One region of the Acidovorax facilis genome, then DNA from elsewhere that is predicted to be linked to it. Evidence: predicted binding sites of a transcription regulator. Region 1 holds the regulator's gene; each other region holds the start of a gene.

Region 1 (3,927 bases):
TGGCCACGCCGGTCGTTTCATACCGGACCGCCCCCTGGCACAGGAAAGGATGGGGCTTTTGGTGACGGAGTGTTGGCGACCTCGACAAGCGCCGTCCACAGCGATCAGGCGGCATCCTCCATATACAAAGCAGTCAATGGATCGCTGGGTGGTGCATGCCTTGGGCTCAACAGGCTTGCAGCGCCGCCTCGGATGCAGCCAGGCGGTCCAGCTCGGCGCACACATCGGCCATGCGGCCGGCGATCACCAGTCGGCCTGAGCCGCCCGATGTGGGGAGCCTGCGCAGGACCTTGGCAGCCCTGCAGCCTGAGCCGTCTGCCAATCTGGATGATCCACAGGCAACGCGGGTAGCGGCAGGCGGCGGTATGAACGCCCGGGCATCGGTATTGGTGGCCACAAACCGCGTGGTGGCTCCGGTGGGTGGTGTCTGGGGGCTGACCGTAAAGGGCCAGTTGCCTCGCGGTGGACGTTGGCTGGGGATGTTGGATGGATGGCGGGGTTTGTCAGTGCCTGCTGATCCGCTCCTGCGGCCCAGGTCCGCGTCATCGGGATGGGGGCGGGGCGCTGGCAGGTCTGCTGCAGACGGCTCCTTGAAGGTGTGGAGCCAGTGGGTCAGGGTACGCAGAGTGCTGGAGAGCGCAGAAAAGGTGGTCAAGGCAATTCCCATGTGAAAACTCCGAAGGTCGGGGGTTGGACATAGGCAGGATTGCAAAGTAAACCGGCACCGCAGGGCTGGCGTACTGGTTTTACCAGTGCGCCAAACGCCCGCCACCTGCAGCGCGGCAGCTAACGAACTAATTCATGAGTGAATGCGATGGAGCGCTGTGGCTACATCAGCATGGTGTTGCGGATGAGGCCGACGGCGAGCCCTTCAATCTCAAAGGGTTCGCCGGGCTGCACCACGATGACCGGGTAATCCGGGTTCTCGGGCAGCAGTTCGATGGCGGTCGCAGTACGGCGCAGGCGCTTGACCGTCACATCGTCTCCCAGGCGGGCCACGATGATCTGGCCGTTGCGGGCTTCGCGGGTGGACTGCACGGCCAGCAGATCGCCATCCATGATTCCGGCATCGCGCATCGACATACCGCGCACTTTGAGCAGGTAATCGGGCTTGTGATGGAACAGGCTGTTTTCCACACTGTAGGTTTGGTCAACGTGTTCCTGCGCGAGAATGGGCGACCCTGCCGCCACACGCCCCACCAGGGGTAGCACCAGTTGTGAGAGTCCGGGAATCGGCAGGCTGAACTGGTTGCCGCGTGCTGCATTGATGGAGCGCACGGTGTCACCGCGCAACCGGATGCCACGGGATGTGCCACTGACCAGCTCGATCACGCCTTTGCGCGCCAGCGCCTGGAGATGTTCTTCTGCCGCGTTGGCCGACTTGAACCCCAGTTCGGCAGCGATCTCTGCACGGGTGGGGGGCGCCCCGGTGCGTGCAATGGCCGTCTGGATGAGATCCAGAATCTGTTGCTGGCGGGCAGTGAGTTTCGGGTTGTCGAGCATGGTGGTTTCCGGTGGAGGCGGCTACAGTGATGGACAACTGTTTTTTAATCCAGTAACTGTATTTTTCACCAGTTTTTCGGAGTACGCAAGTGAGTGGGCAAAAAATTGTGGTTTTGGGCACCGGAGGGACCATTGCAGGCACGTCCGCGCAGGCTGGCGACAACATCGGCTACACCGCTGCGCAGGTAGGGGTCGGGCAGCTGCTTGCAGCTGTTCCCGGATTGCAGCAGGCCGCGCGGGGCGTGCTGGTGGCGGAGCAGGTGGCCCAGATCGACAGCAAGGACATGGATGGCCAGGTGTGGCAGGCGCTGGCGCTGCGCTGTGCGCACCACCTGGAAGATCCCGAGGTGCGTGGTGTAGTCATTACCCACGGAACCGACACGCTGGAAGAGACGGCGTGGTTTCTGCACGAAGTGCTGGACACCCGCGCGAAACCCGTGGTGCTGACCTGTGCCATGCGCCCGGCCACGGCGCTCACGCCCGATGGGCCTCAGAATCTTCTGGATGCTGTTGCTGTGGCGGTCACGCCCGGCGCACGGGGTGTGCTGGCGGTCGCCGCTGGCGAAATTCATGGGGCACGGCAGGTTCAGAAGGTGCACCCCTACCGGGTGAATGCGTTCAACTCGGGCGAGGCCGGGCCTTTGGGTTGGGTGGAGGAGGGGGCTGTCCGTCTTGTGCAGGATTGGCCCCTGGCGCCTGGTGTTCCAGCATTGAATGCTATTGAAAATGTAGTGAATGCCGCAGCCTGGCCCCGCGTGGAAGTGGTCATCAGCCACGCTGGCGCATCGGGAACCATGGTGGACGCACTGGTGCGAGATGGGGTCCAGGGGCTGGTGGTGGCCTGCACGGGCAATGGCACCATCCACCATGCTCTGGAGGCCGCATTGCTGCGTGCCCAGGAGGCGGGTGTGCGCGTGGTGCGGTCCACACGCTGCTCCGAGGGGCAGGTGCTGCCCAAGCCGGGGGACGCATTGCCGGACTCCCAGGGGCTATCCCCCTTGAAGGCCAGGATCTCGCTGATGCTCGAACTGCTGCACTGAGCAACAAGGCCACCCCGATGTTTTTTGCAACTCTTAAGTCCCATGCGTGGGCTTACCCCGCGCTGGAGGTGGTGCACATCGTGGGCATTGCCTTGCTGTTGGGCAATTTGGTCTTGCTGGAGTTGCGGGTGTTTGGCCGTGGGGCGGCGCTGCCCGTCAAGGATTTGGCGCGGCTCAGCCTGTCGCTGGCATTGTGTGGTTTTGGCCTGGCGGCGGCGTCGGGCCTCTTGATGTTTGCCACACAGCCTGCCGAACTGCTCGCCAGCCGCGCATTCACCTTGAAGATGCTGCTGTTAATGCTTGCAGGTTGCAACGCCGCGTGGTTCCATGGGCGGGGTTCCCTGGCTCGCCTGGATGCTCTGGCCCGGGTACAGATGCTGGGTTCCACCGTGATCTGGCTGGCTGTGGTGGTGTGTGGCCGCTGGATTGCTTACCTCTGATCGGACATGACAAGGAGAGAACCGATGAGCCTGCAACGCCGCCACGTGCTCCTGGCCGCAACGGCCATTCCCTGGGGCGCGCGTGCCCACCATGGGTGGAGCAGTTTTGACCCCGACCGTCCCATCTACCTGGAAGGCACCGTGCGCAAAGTGCGCTGGCAAAATCCACACGCCGAGCTGGAGCTGGAGACACCTGCCGAGCTGAAGCTGCCTGCGGATCTGGCCCAGCGTGTGGTGCCTGCGCAGGCGTCCCCCGTGGATGGCAAGGCCTTGCTGGCCAAGACGGTTTTGCCCACCCGCAAAGATCGACGCTGGGAAGTGGAGCTGGCGCCCCTGACCCGCATGCAGGCCTGGCAGGTGCAGGAGATCAAACCCGGCACTGCGGTATCGGTGGTGGGCTTTACCCTGCGCGAAGAGAAGGGCGACGCGTTGCTGCGGGCGGAATACCTGTTTGTGGATGGCAAAGCCTACGGCTTACGCTCCAGCCCAGCCTGAGCCATCGGTATGGCCCGGGGATAGCCATGCGAAAGACCTGAAACTGTTCCCTGCACCGCATAAAAAAAGCGACGCCCTGCTGCCATGGCGTCGCTGGTTGCAAGGGGCGATAGCCCCGAGCCTTAACTGGCCAGTGCCTGCAGTGCGCGTGCCGTGATCTCGTCCACGCTGCCCGTGCCGCTGATGGCGCGGTACTTGGGAGCCAGCTCGGGTTCGGCCTGGGCCCAGTTGCTGTAGTAGTCCACCAGCGGGCGCGTCTGGTCGCTGTAGACCTGCAGGCGCTTCTTGACGGTTTCTTCCTTGTCGTCTTCGCGCTGGATCAGCTCTTCGCCCGTCACGTCGTCCTTGCCTTCCACCTTGGGCGGGTTGAACTTGACATGGTAGGTGCGGCCGCTGGCGGGGTGCGAGCGGCGGCCGCTCATGCGTTCGATGATGGCGTCAAAAGGCAC
Region 2 (3,927 bases), 480 kb from region 1:
ATGATGACGGTGGCCGTGTTCCTGGGCATCAAAAGCGGTCTTGCTGAGCGCGACTGCGCCAATCTTGCGGCAGCAGCCTTGCTGCACGATCTGGGGGTGCTGCACATGGATCCGGCCTGGGACGATCCCGACCACAAGGTCGTTGGTGTTCAGCGCAAGCATCTGGTGGCGCACCCCATCACCGCCATGCTCATGATCCGCGATACCCAGGTCTATCCCCGGGCTGTGGATGTGGCGGTGCTGGAACACCACGAGCGCATGGATGGCAGCGGCTACCCGCGTGGCCTGGCCGGTGCAGACATCTCTGTCCTGGGCCGCATCCTGTTGCTGGCCGAGGTGGTGGCGGCGTTCTATGAAAAATACGACGACATGCCCGCGCAGCGCCTGTCGCTGGTGCTGCGGCTGAACCATCGCAAATTTCCATCGGCCCTGGTGGCACACATCCTGCCCCTGCTGCAGGAAGAAGTCGCCCGGGAATCTGCCCTCATGCCGCTGGGCAACGATGCCTCGCGCCAGATCGATCTGCTGGCCGAAGCTTTTGAATGCTGGGATCAGCTCAAGACCGCACTGCCTCCCGAAGCCAGTGTCAAGGCACTGCCGGGAAGCGCCTTTGTGTTCCTCGATGCGCGGCTGCTGGCTTTGCAAAAAGCCTTGCTGGAGGCCGGTTCACACCCTCGGCAGCAGGGTGAACTCATGACCCAGTTGCAGGGCGATGCCATTGGGATGGCTGAAGTGGCGCTGGTGGGGCGCGAGGCGCTGTGGCAGCTGCAAAGTATTGTGAATGCCAGCTATCGCCGCTGGCCGCAGCTGGCAGACCGCGCCACCCCTGCAGATGCAGCGGTGGCGGATTGGTGTGATTGGGCAGTGCGGAAGCTTTGAAAAGGGTGGTCAGCCCACCCGGCTTCGCAGCCAGAACCGATGGCGCATCGCCCAGCCAGCCATGAGCACCGCGAGGACCAGCAGCCCCCATTCAGACAGCGTCGGAATGGATGCTGGCGGCGCGATGCCGATGTGGACCGTGAATGAATCCGCTGTCGGGCCCGTGCCCCAGGTCCAGAGATAGGTGCCCGGTGTGAGTCCCAGGCTGGCCAGCGAGGTCGCAGTCCAGGTGGCCGAGGACGTGAGCGCAGAGCCCGAGACGTAACCTGCCGGGGCGAAGACGAAACCGGGCATTGTGCTGTCCAGGCCCACCATGTCGCCAGATCCTGCATTCGCCCCGACAGGGCCTCCGCCTCCGAACGCTGGTGGGCCGGATATCCCCAGGTAGGCGTCCACGGTGCCAGCCGTACCGGTGAAGACCAACCCAGCCGAAGCAATGACCCCGGGGGACAGAGGCCCGCTGCCCGCAGGCGAGAGGGCCCCCAGATTCATGCTGCCACTGCCACTGGCGACCACATTGCCACCGCTTTCAAAAAAGTAGAGCGTATAGGCAGCGAACGTGTTGCCGGACAGGAGCAGCAACAGGGCGACTGCTGCCGATTGGATTGTTTTCATTCAACGGACCCTCTCTTTTTTGTCCTGCCCATTGTAGGGAGCGTGGTGTGCGTTGGCCCAGTTTTATAGGGCCTGTGACGCGTTGCCTCCAAAAGCCCCTCACCCCAAAGTCTTCTCCGCCAGTTGCCCCGGTGCTCGAAATACTGGTTATATTTACAGTATTCATATTGTTCTTCTCGTCTTCGCCATGCCTGCGCTACGCCACTCCCTGGGGGTTGTCGCGTCCGATCTGCCATTGACCGTGCCCGGTGTCTGGCATGCGGACGCATTGGGTGCGGGCCAGTTGCAGGTGCAGTCCACCGGTTATGGTCCTCTGGATGCGCAGTTGCCCGGTGGGGGCTGGCCGGTGGGGGCGTTGAGCGAGGTGCTGCAGCCCCTGGCGGGCCTGCACGAATGGCAGCTGGTGCTGCCTGCCCTGGTACAGGCCACTGCCCCGCGCTCGGGGGCGGTGGTGGTGGTAGCGCCGCCTTGCGAGCCTTTTGGACCGGCGCTGCAGGCCCAGGGCTTGTCAGCCGAGCGGCTGTGTGTGGTGCGGGCCGATGCCGCCGCTGCGCTCTGGGCGGCAGAGCAGGCGTTGCGTTGCCGGGAGGTTCTGGCCGTGATGGCCTGGCTGCCGCAGGTGCAGCCCGCAGCCCTGCGCAGGCTGCAACTGGCAGCAGCGCAGCAACGTCAACTGCTATGGGTGTTTCGCCCGGCCAGTGCTGCGGCGCAGGCCTCACCAGCCTTGCTGCGGCTACAGGTGCAGGGGATGGCCATGCCGGGAGGTGTATGCACAGTCCCCGGGATGCAGGTGCACATTCTCAAGCGCCGGGGGCCGCCCCTGGCGCAAGGGCTGGATCTGCCGGGCTGTCATCCCCGGCTGGCCCAGGTGCTGGCGGCCCAGGCCGGGCGTCGGCGTGCAGCGCAGGTGGATGCTGGTAGCACCTTGGTGGCAGGTCGCCTTGCTGCGGCAGCCAAGGCATCGGGGGCGTTGCCCATGCGCCCTTCATTGGAGCTGCTGGTGCCGTTGGGGGCGGGGCCAGAGGGGAGGGCGCATGCACTGGATCGCGCTGCCATTGCCCTGGTGCGATGAGGCATCCGCACCGCCTGCAGGGGTTGTGCACACCGCTGCGGCAGGCTGGTGGGCCCTGCGTTTTACCCCGCGTGTGGCACTGGTGGATGCAGAGGCCGTGCTGCTGGAGGTGTCCACCACCGAGCGGCTGTGGGGCGGGCGCGAAGTGCTGCTGGCCCAGGTGCTGCAGGCCTGGGCCTGGGCCGGGGCATCTGCCAGGGGCTCCGCCCCCCCCGCTGCCCAGGTCGCTGGCGAGTGTGGGCCTGCAGGGGAAGGGACGGCGGCGGGCGCACAGCCGACGGGCGCACCCGTGATCTGGGGCAGTGGCCCCACCGCCCTGGTGGCGCAGGCCCGGCTGCGTGTGGCGTTGGCGGGGCAGGCTCTCCCTGCACAGGGCCCGCTGAGCCTGCCTCTGCACACACTCACAGCCTTGCGCCCGCATGTGGCCAGCCTGGAGCGCATGGGCTGTCGCACCTGGGGAGCACTGCGGGCGCTGCCCCGCGCCGGGGTGTCGCGGCGTTTTGGTGCGGCGGTGCTGCGGGTGCTGGACCAGGCCCTGGGGGATGCCCCCGAGGCCCACGCCTGGCTGGAGCTGCCCGAGCAGTTTGTGCTGACGGGCGAGTTGCCTGCGCTGGCAGAGTCGGCCGATGCGCTGCTCTGGAGCGCCAGCCGCTGCCTCACGGCCTTGCAAGGCTGGCTGCAAGCGCGGCAGCAGGGCGTGCTGGGCCTGGAACTGGCCTGGCGCCATGACCTGCGGCGCATCGATGGTGTGGTCATCGCCCCCACGCAGGCGCTGCAGGTGCGCACGGCGCAGGCCACGCAGGACATGGGGCATCTGCGGCGCCTGTTGTCTGAAAATCTGGCGCGCACCTCGCTGGCCGCGCCGGTCAATCAGATCACGCTGCGTTTGCTGGAGGCGGCCCCGCTGCCACACCGCAGTGCGAGCCTGCTGCCGCCCGACCATCTGGGCGGCGCCGACCCTGCTGGCGCCCAGGGCGAGGCTTTGCACCAGTTGCTGGAGCGCCTGTCAGCCCGGCTGGGAGAAGACCATGTGCAGGCCCCGGTGCTGCAGGCCGACCACCGCCCCGAATGCATGCAGCAGTGGCGCTCGGCGGCCGAGGTGCTGCGCGTGACGGCGGCGGCCGCAAAGCACGCTGCAGCCCGGAATGCCTCCGTCAGTGTTGCCAAGACGGCGCTGGATGCAGCCCCCGATGCCCTGCTGCTGCCCACCTGGCTGCTGAACCCGCCCCGGCGGCTGGCGGTGCAGGGCAACCGCCCCTGCCACCACGGCCTGCTGCGACTGCTGGCCGGGCCCCACCGCTTTGAAGCGGGCTGGTGGTCTGCGGCCGGGGAGGGCGCAGGCCCGGCCCCCGGTGAAGGTG
Region 3 (3,927 bases), 2.2 Mb from region 1:
AGCTGGCCGGCATGCTGGAGATTGCCCACGAAGGCGGCACCCGCATGGCGCCCGCCTATGACGCCTGCCGCATTGCGGGCCTGTCTGCATTGGCCGACCCTCGGCGGGCCGTGGCGGTCGTGGTCAAGAGCCAGGGCCGCCCGGTGGTGCTGTTGGTGGAGCGTCTGGTGGGCGTGGTGTCGCAGGACAGCGTGCACCCTGTACCGGGTAGCGTGTCCGCACATGCCCCATGGATCACTGGCATCCTGAGCGACCGAGGCTCGGGCCAGGCCATCGTGTATGTGGTGGACCCCAATGGCCTGGATGCCCGGTGGGTACCCTTGCCACCCGAGGTGCTTGCGGCACCCTCAGCCAGCAGTACTGTTGCAGAGTTGACAACGCGGCGCTGACCGGGCCTGGCCTGGCCTAGCTTGCGGACGCTGCCTGGTTGGGTCAGGTGGCGCCAGGGTCTTCGTCATTCGTGTCGCCGTCCGTATCGCCACCAATGGCTTTCTGGATGGCATGCATCGTGAAGCCGCGTGCCATCAGGAAGCGGACCTGGCGCGAGCGTTCTTTCATGTCCAGCGGCACCTGGCCAAACTTGCGCTGCCATACCTCTCGGGCACGCTGCACCTCGGTGGCCAGCAGCGGGGCCGTGGCCTCGCGCACCAGCTCATCGGCCACTCCCCGGTTGCGCAGTTCCCGAACGAGGCGGGCTGCACCCAGGCGGGGGCCACGGCGGTGCACCAGGGATTGGGCCGCGCGCTGGTCGCTCAGCCAGTCCTGCTCCACCAGCAGGTCCAGCAGGGCGGCCAGCTCCTCGGGGCTCTCTGCATGGGGCGCCAGCTTGGCGGCCAGCTCGCTGCGGGAATGCTCCCGCTGGCTTAGCAGGCGCAGGGCCCGGCCCTTGAGCGAGAGCGTGGTGAACCCCATGAATCTATTTGCTTCAAATTTGATAGCTGCTAGCGCTTGCCAATCAAGCGCTAGAAGCCAATTTTGCTTGAAACTTCGGAGTTCACTCGTCCGCAGTGGCGGCAGGGGCCTGCAGTGCGCCAGGCAGCAGCGCAATGCCCAGGCCTTCGCGCACCTTGTTCTCGATCTCGCGGGCGAGGTCGGGGTTCTCGCGCAGGAACTCACGCGCGTTGTCGCGGCCCTGGCCGATTTTTTCGCCGTTGTAGGCGTACCAGGCACCGCTCTTTTCCACGATCTTGGCGGTCACGCCCATGTCGATGATTTCGCCCTCGCGGCTGATGCCCTCGCCGAACAGGATGTCGAACTCGGCCGTCTTGAAGGGTGGGCTCACCTTGTTCTTGACCACCTTGACCTTGGTTTCGTTGCCGATGGCTTCGTCGCCCTTCTTGATGGTGCCGGTGCGGCGGATATCCAGGCGCACGGAGGCATAGAACTTGAGCGCGTTACCGCCGGTGGTGGTTTCGGGCGAGCCGAACATCACGCCGATCTTCATGCGGATCTGGTTGATGAAGATGACCATGCAGTTGGTCTTCTTGATCGTGGCGGTGAGCTTGCGCAGCGCCTGGCTCATCAGGCGGGCTTGCAGACCGGGCAGGGCGTCGCCCATCTCGCCTTCGATTTCGGCCTTGGGCGTGAGCGCAGCCACCGAGTCCACCACGATCAGGTCCACGGCGCCGGAGCGCACCAGGCTGTCCACGATTTCCAGCGCCTGCTCGCCGGTGTCGGGCTGGCTGATCAGCAGGTCGGACAGCTGCACACCCAGCTTCTGGGCGTACTGCACATCCAGCGCGTGTTCGGCATCCACAAACGCGCAGGTACCGCCCAGCTTCTGCATCTCGGCAATCACCTGCAGCGTGAGCGTGGTCTTGCCCGACGATTCCGGGCCATAGATCTCGACCACACGGCCACGGGGCAGGCCGCCCACGCCCAGCGCGATATCGAGGCCCAGCGAGCCGGTGGAGACAACCTGGATGTCCTCGATCACCTCACCTTCACCCAGGCGCATGATCGTGCCCTTGCCAAACTGCTTCTCGATCTGGGCGAGCGCAGCGGCCAGGGCCTTGGCCTTTTCGGTGTTCACGGGCAATGCGGGGTTGGTGCCTTTGACTGCGACGTCCATGAGAAACTCCTTGAAAAACAACAGGTTGGATGCTTGCATCGCTCTGCGGTTAATCACAGGCTGGATGCTTGAACAGTAGTTTATGCGAGCTGTTGCAAGGTCTTCAAGGATAATTTGGTCAGTTTGCCTGACAATTCGGTGATGCCTGATTCGCCCCTTCCATCCCCTGTCGAAGACGGCTGGCGCCAGACCCACCTGGGTCGCCTCTTCGGCCACGCCATGCGGCGTTTTGACGCGCGCGTGCTGCAGCTCATGGCGCACAACGTGGAGGTGCCGCTGGCGCTGTCCAACCTGGCGGCGCGCGACCAGGTGACGGCCGCGCATGTGCACATCACCCGGCACCTGGCCTTGCAGGGCGACCGACTGACCGACCTGGCCCAGCGCGCGGGCATGACCAAGCAGGCCATGGCCAACCTAGTGGACCAGTGCGAGGCCTGGGGCCTGGTCACGCGCGAGGCCGACCCGCTGGACGCGCGCGCCCGCCGCGTGTGTTTTACGTCCACGGGGTTGGCCTGGCTGCAGGCGTTTCGCGATGCTGTGGCGCAGGCGGAGGCCGAGTTCCGGGCCGAAGTGGGCCATGACGTGGCCACTGTGGTAGCGATTGGGCTGGAAGCCTATGCGGGCGGCGATGGGGCGGGCATGTTGATGCGCTGAACCCGGCTAGTCGGCTGTACCCGTTGCGGTTGCTGTTGCCGTTGACACCTGGGCCTGCGCCACTGCCACCAGCTGGTCAGCGTCAATGCCCATGGCACGCAGCGTGCGTGCCGCCACGCCGTGCGGCATGGTGGCCACCGCTGCCACCACGTGGGCGCCCAGAAGGGGGCCGCCCTGGCTCTTGCGGGAGCGCGCCAGCGTCTGCATGACCTCCTGGCCCGATGGCTGTGCCCGGTAGAGGCCCGGGGCCGGTGGCGCGAGGGCTGGCGCCTGCGGCAGGGTTGCATCCAGCCCCACGCTGCGTAGCGCATCGCGGTACTGCTGCTCGATCGCATCCCGCACGGCGGCGGGTGCGACGCCCATGCTCTCCAGCGCACGCCGGGCCGACCCATCGGGAAGGTCGATGGCGGCCAGCAAAAAGTGCTCTGCCCCCGGTGCGGCTTGGCCGCTTGCGCGGGCATGTGCCTCGGCGCCGGTGCACAGGCGGCTCAGGGTGCGCATGCTCTGGAAGCGGTGCTGCAATTGGCGAAACATGGTGATAACTCCTTCTCAAGAACGGGGGCGCTGTGGGGCCTGGGGCATGTGGGGTGACAGGCGCTTGTGCGCTGCCTGCTTGCTCACGCCCAGGGCCTGGGCAATCTGTGCCCACGACCACCCTTGCTCCAGCGCCGCAGCCACGGCGGCAGCTTCCAGCCGGTCGGCCATCAGCCGCAAGGCGACTACGGCAGCCAGCGCGGCCTCGGGGTTGTCGGGTGAGGGGAGTGCGGGTGGCGCTTGCATTCGTCAACTATAGTTGACGAATAGCTCTATCGTCAACCCATGTTGACGACGGCCTGTTCACAGCGAGGCGTCACCGCGGAACGAGCGCGATCGGCCCTGCACCCGGTGTGGGTGGCGAAAGCACTGTCTCACCCCCGGGCGATTCACACGCCAGCAACCACTGTCGAAAGCACTGCAGCGCCTGCAGCTGCGTGCGGCCCTCGGGGTAACAAAACCAGTAGCCCATGTCGCTGCGGAAGCCGCCGCGCAGCGGATGGTCGGCAAGGGGCTCGCGCACCAGGCCCGCCGTGATTTCATCCTGCACCAAGCAGCGCGGTACCAGCGCCAGGCCCATGCCGGCCATCACCGCGCGGATCATGGTCTGGAACTGGTCGAACTGCGGCCCGGCCAGCGGGTCGATGAGGGCTTCCACCCCGTGCGTC

Evidence for each region. Region 1 encodes LexA, which represses DNA repair genes until DNA is damaged. Its sites were predicted from a motif close to ACTGTATNNNNATACAGT; they were not measured.
Region 2: a site for LexA is predicted at 1,637-1,654, ahead of imuA (translesion DNA synthesis-associated protein ImuA). Genes of this name have one in related genera too.
Region 3: a site for LexA is predicted at 2,131-2,148, ahead of recA (recombinase RecA). Genes of this name have one in related genera too.

The regions. Positions count from the first base shown of each region.
Region 1 covers NZ_CP192460.1:1,619,405-1,623,331, forward strand. Annotated here, with positions in the region: gene ACQ4MJ_RS07275 (hypothetical protein) at 167-655, opposite strand; gene lexA (transcriptional repressor LexA) at 829-1,503, opposite strand; gene ACQ4MJ_RS07285 (asparaginase) at 1,593-2,543, shown strand; gene ACQ4MJ_RS07290 (hypothetical protein) at 2,561-2,983, shown strand; gene ACQ4MJ_RS07295 (DUF6152 family protein) at 3,008-3,478, shown strand; gene adk (adenylate kinase) at 3,601-3,927, opposite strand, start outside.
Region 2 covers NZ_CP192460.1:2,101,888-2,105,814, reverse strand. Annotated here, with positions in the region: gene ACQ4MJ_RS09475 (HD-GYP domain-containing protein) at 1-879, shown strand, start outside; gene ACQ4MJ_RS09470 (IPTL-CTERM sorting domain-containing protein) at 889-1,494, opposite strand; gene imuA (translesion DNA synthesis-associated protein ImuA) at 1,682-2,566, shown strand; gene ACQ4MJ_RS09460 (Y-family DNA polymerase) at 2,529-3,927, shown strand, end outside.
Region 3 covers NZ_CP192460.1:4,955,147-4,959,073, forward strand. Annotated here, with positions in the region: gene ACQ4MJ_RS22650 (chemotaxis protein CheW) at 1-389, shown strand, start outside; gene recX (recombination regulator RecX) at 433-912, opposite strand; gene recA (recombinase RecA) at 995-2,071, opposite strand; gene ACQ4MJ_RS22665 (MarR family winged helix-turn-helix transcriptional regulator) at 2,213-2,725, shown strand; gene ACQ4MJ_RS22670 (Clp protease N-terminal domain-containing protein) at 2,732-3,259, opposite strand; gene ACQ4MJ_RS22675 (helix-turn-helix domain-containing protein) at 3,275-3,505, opposite strand; gene ACQ4MJ_RS22680 (LysR substrate-binding domain-containing protein) at 3,576-3,927, opposite strand, start outside.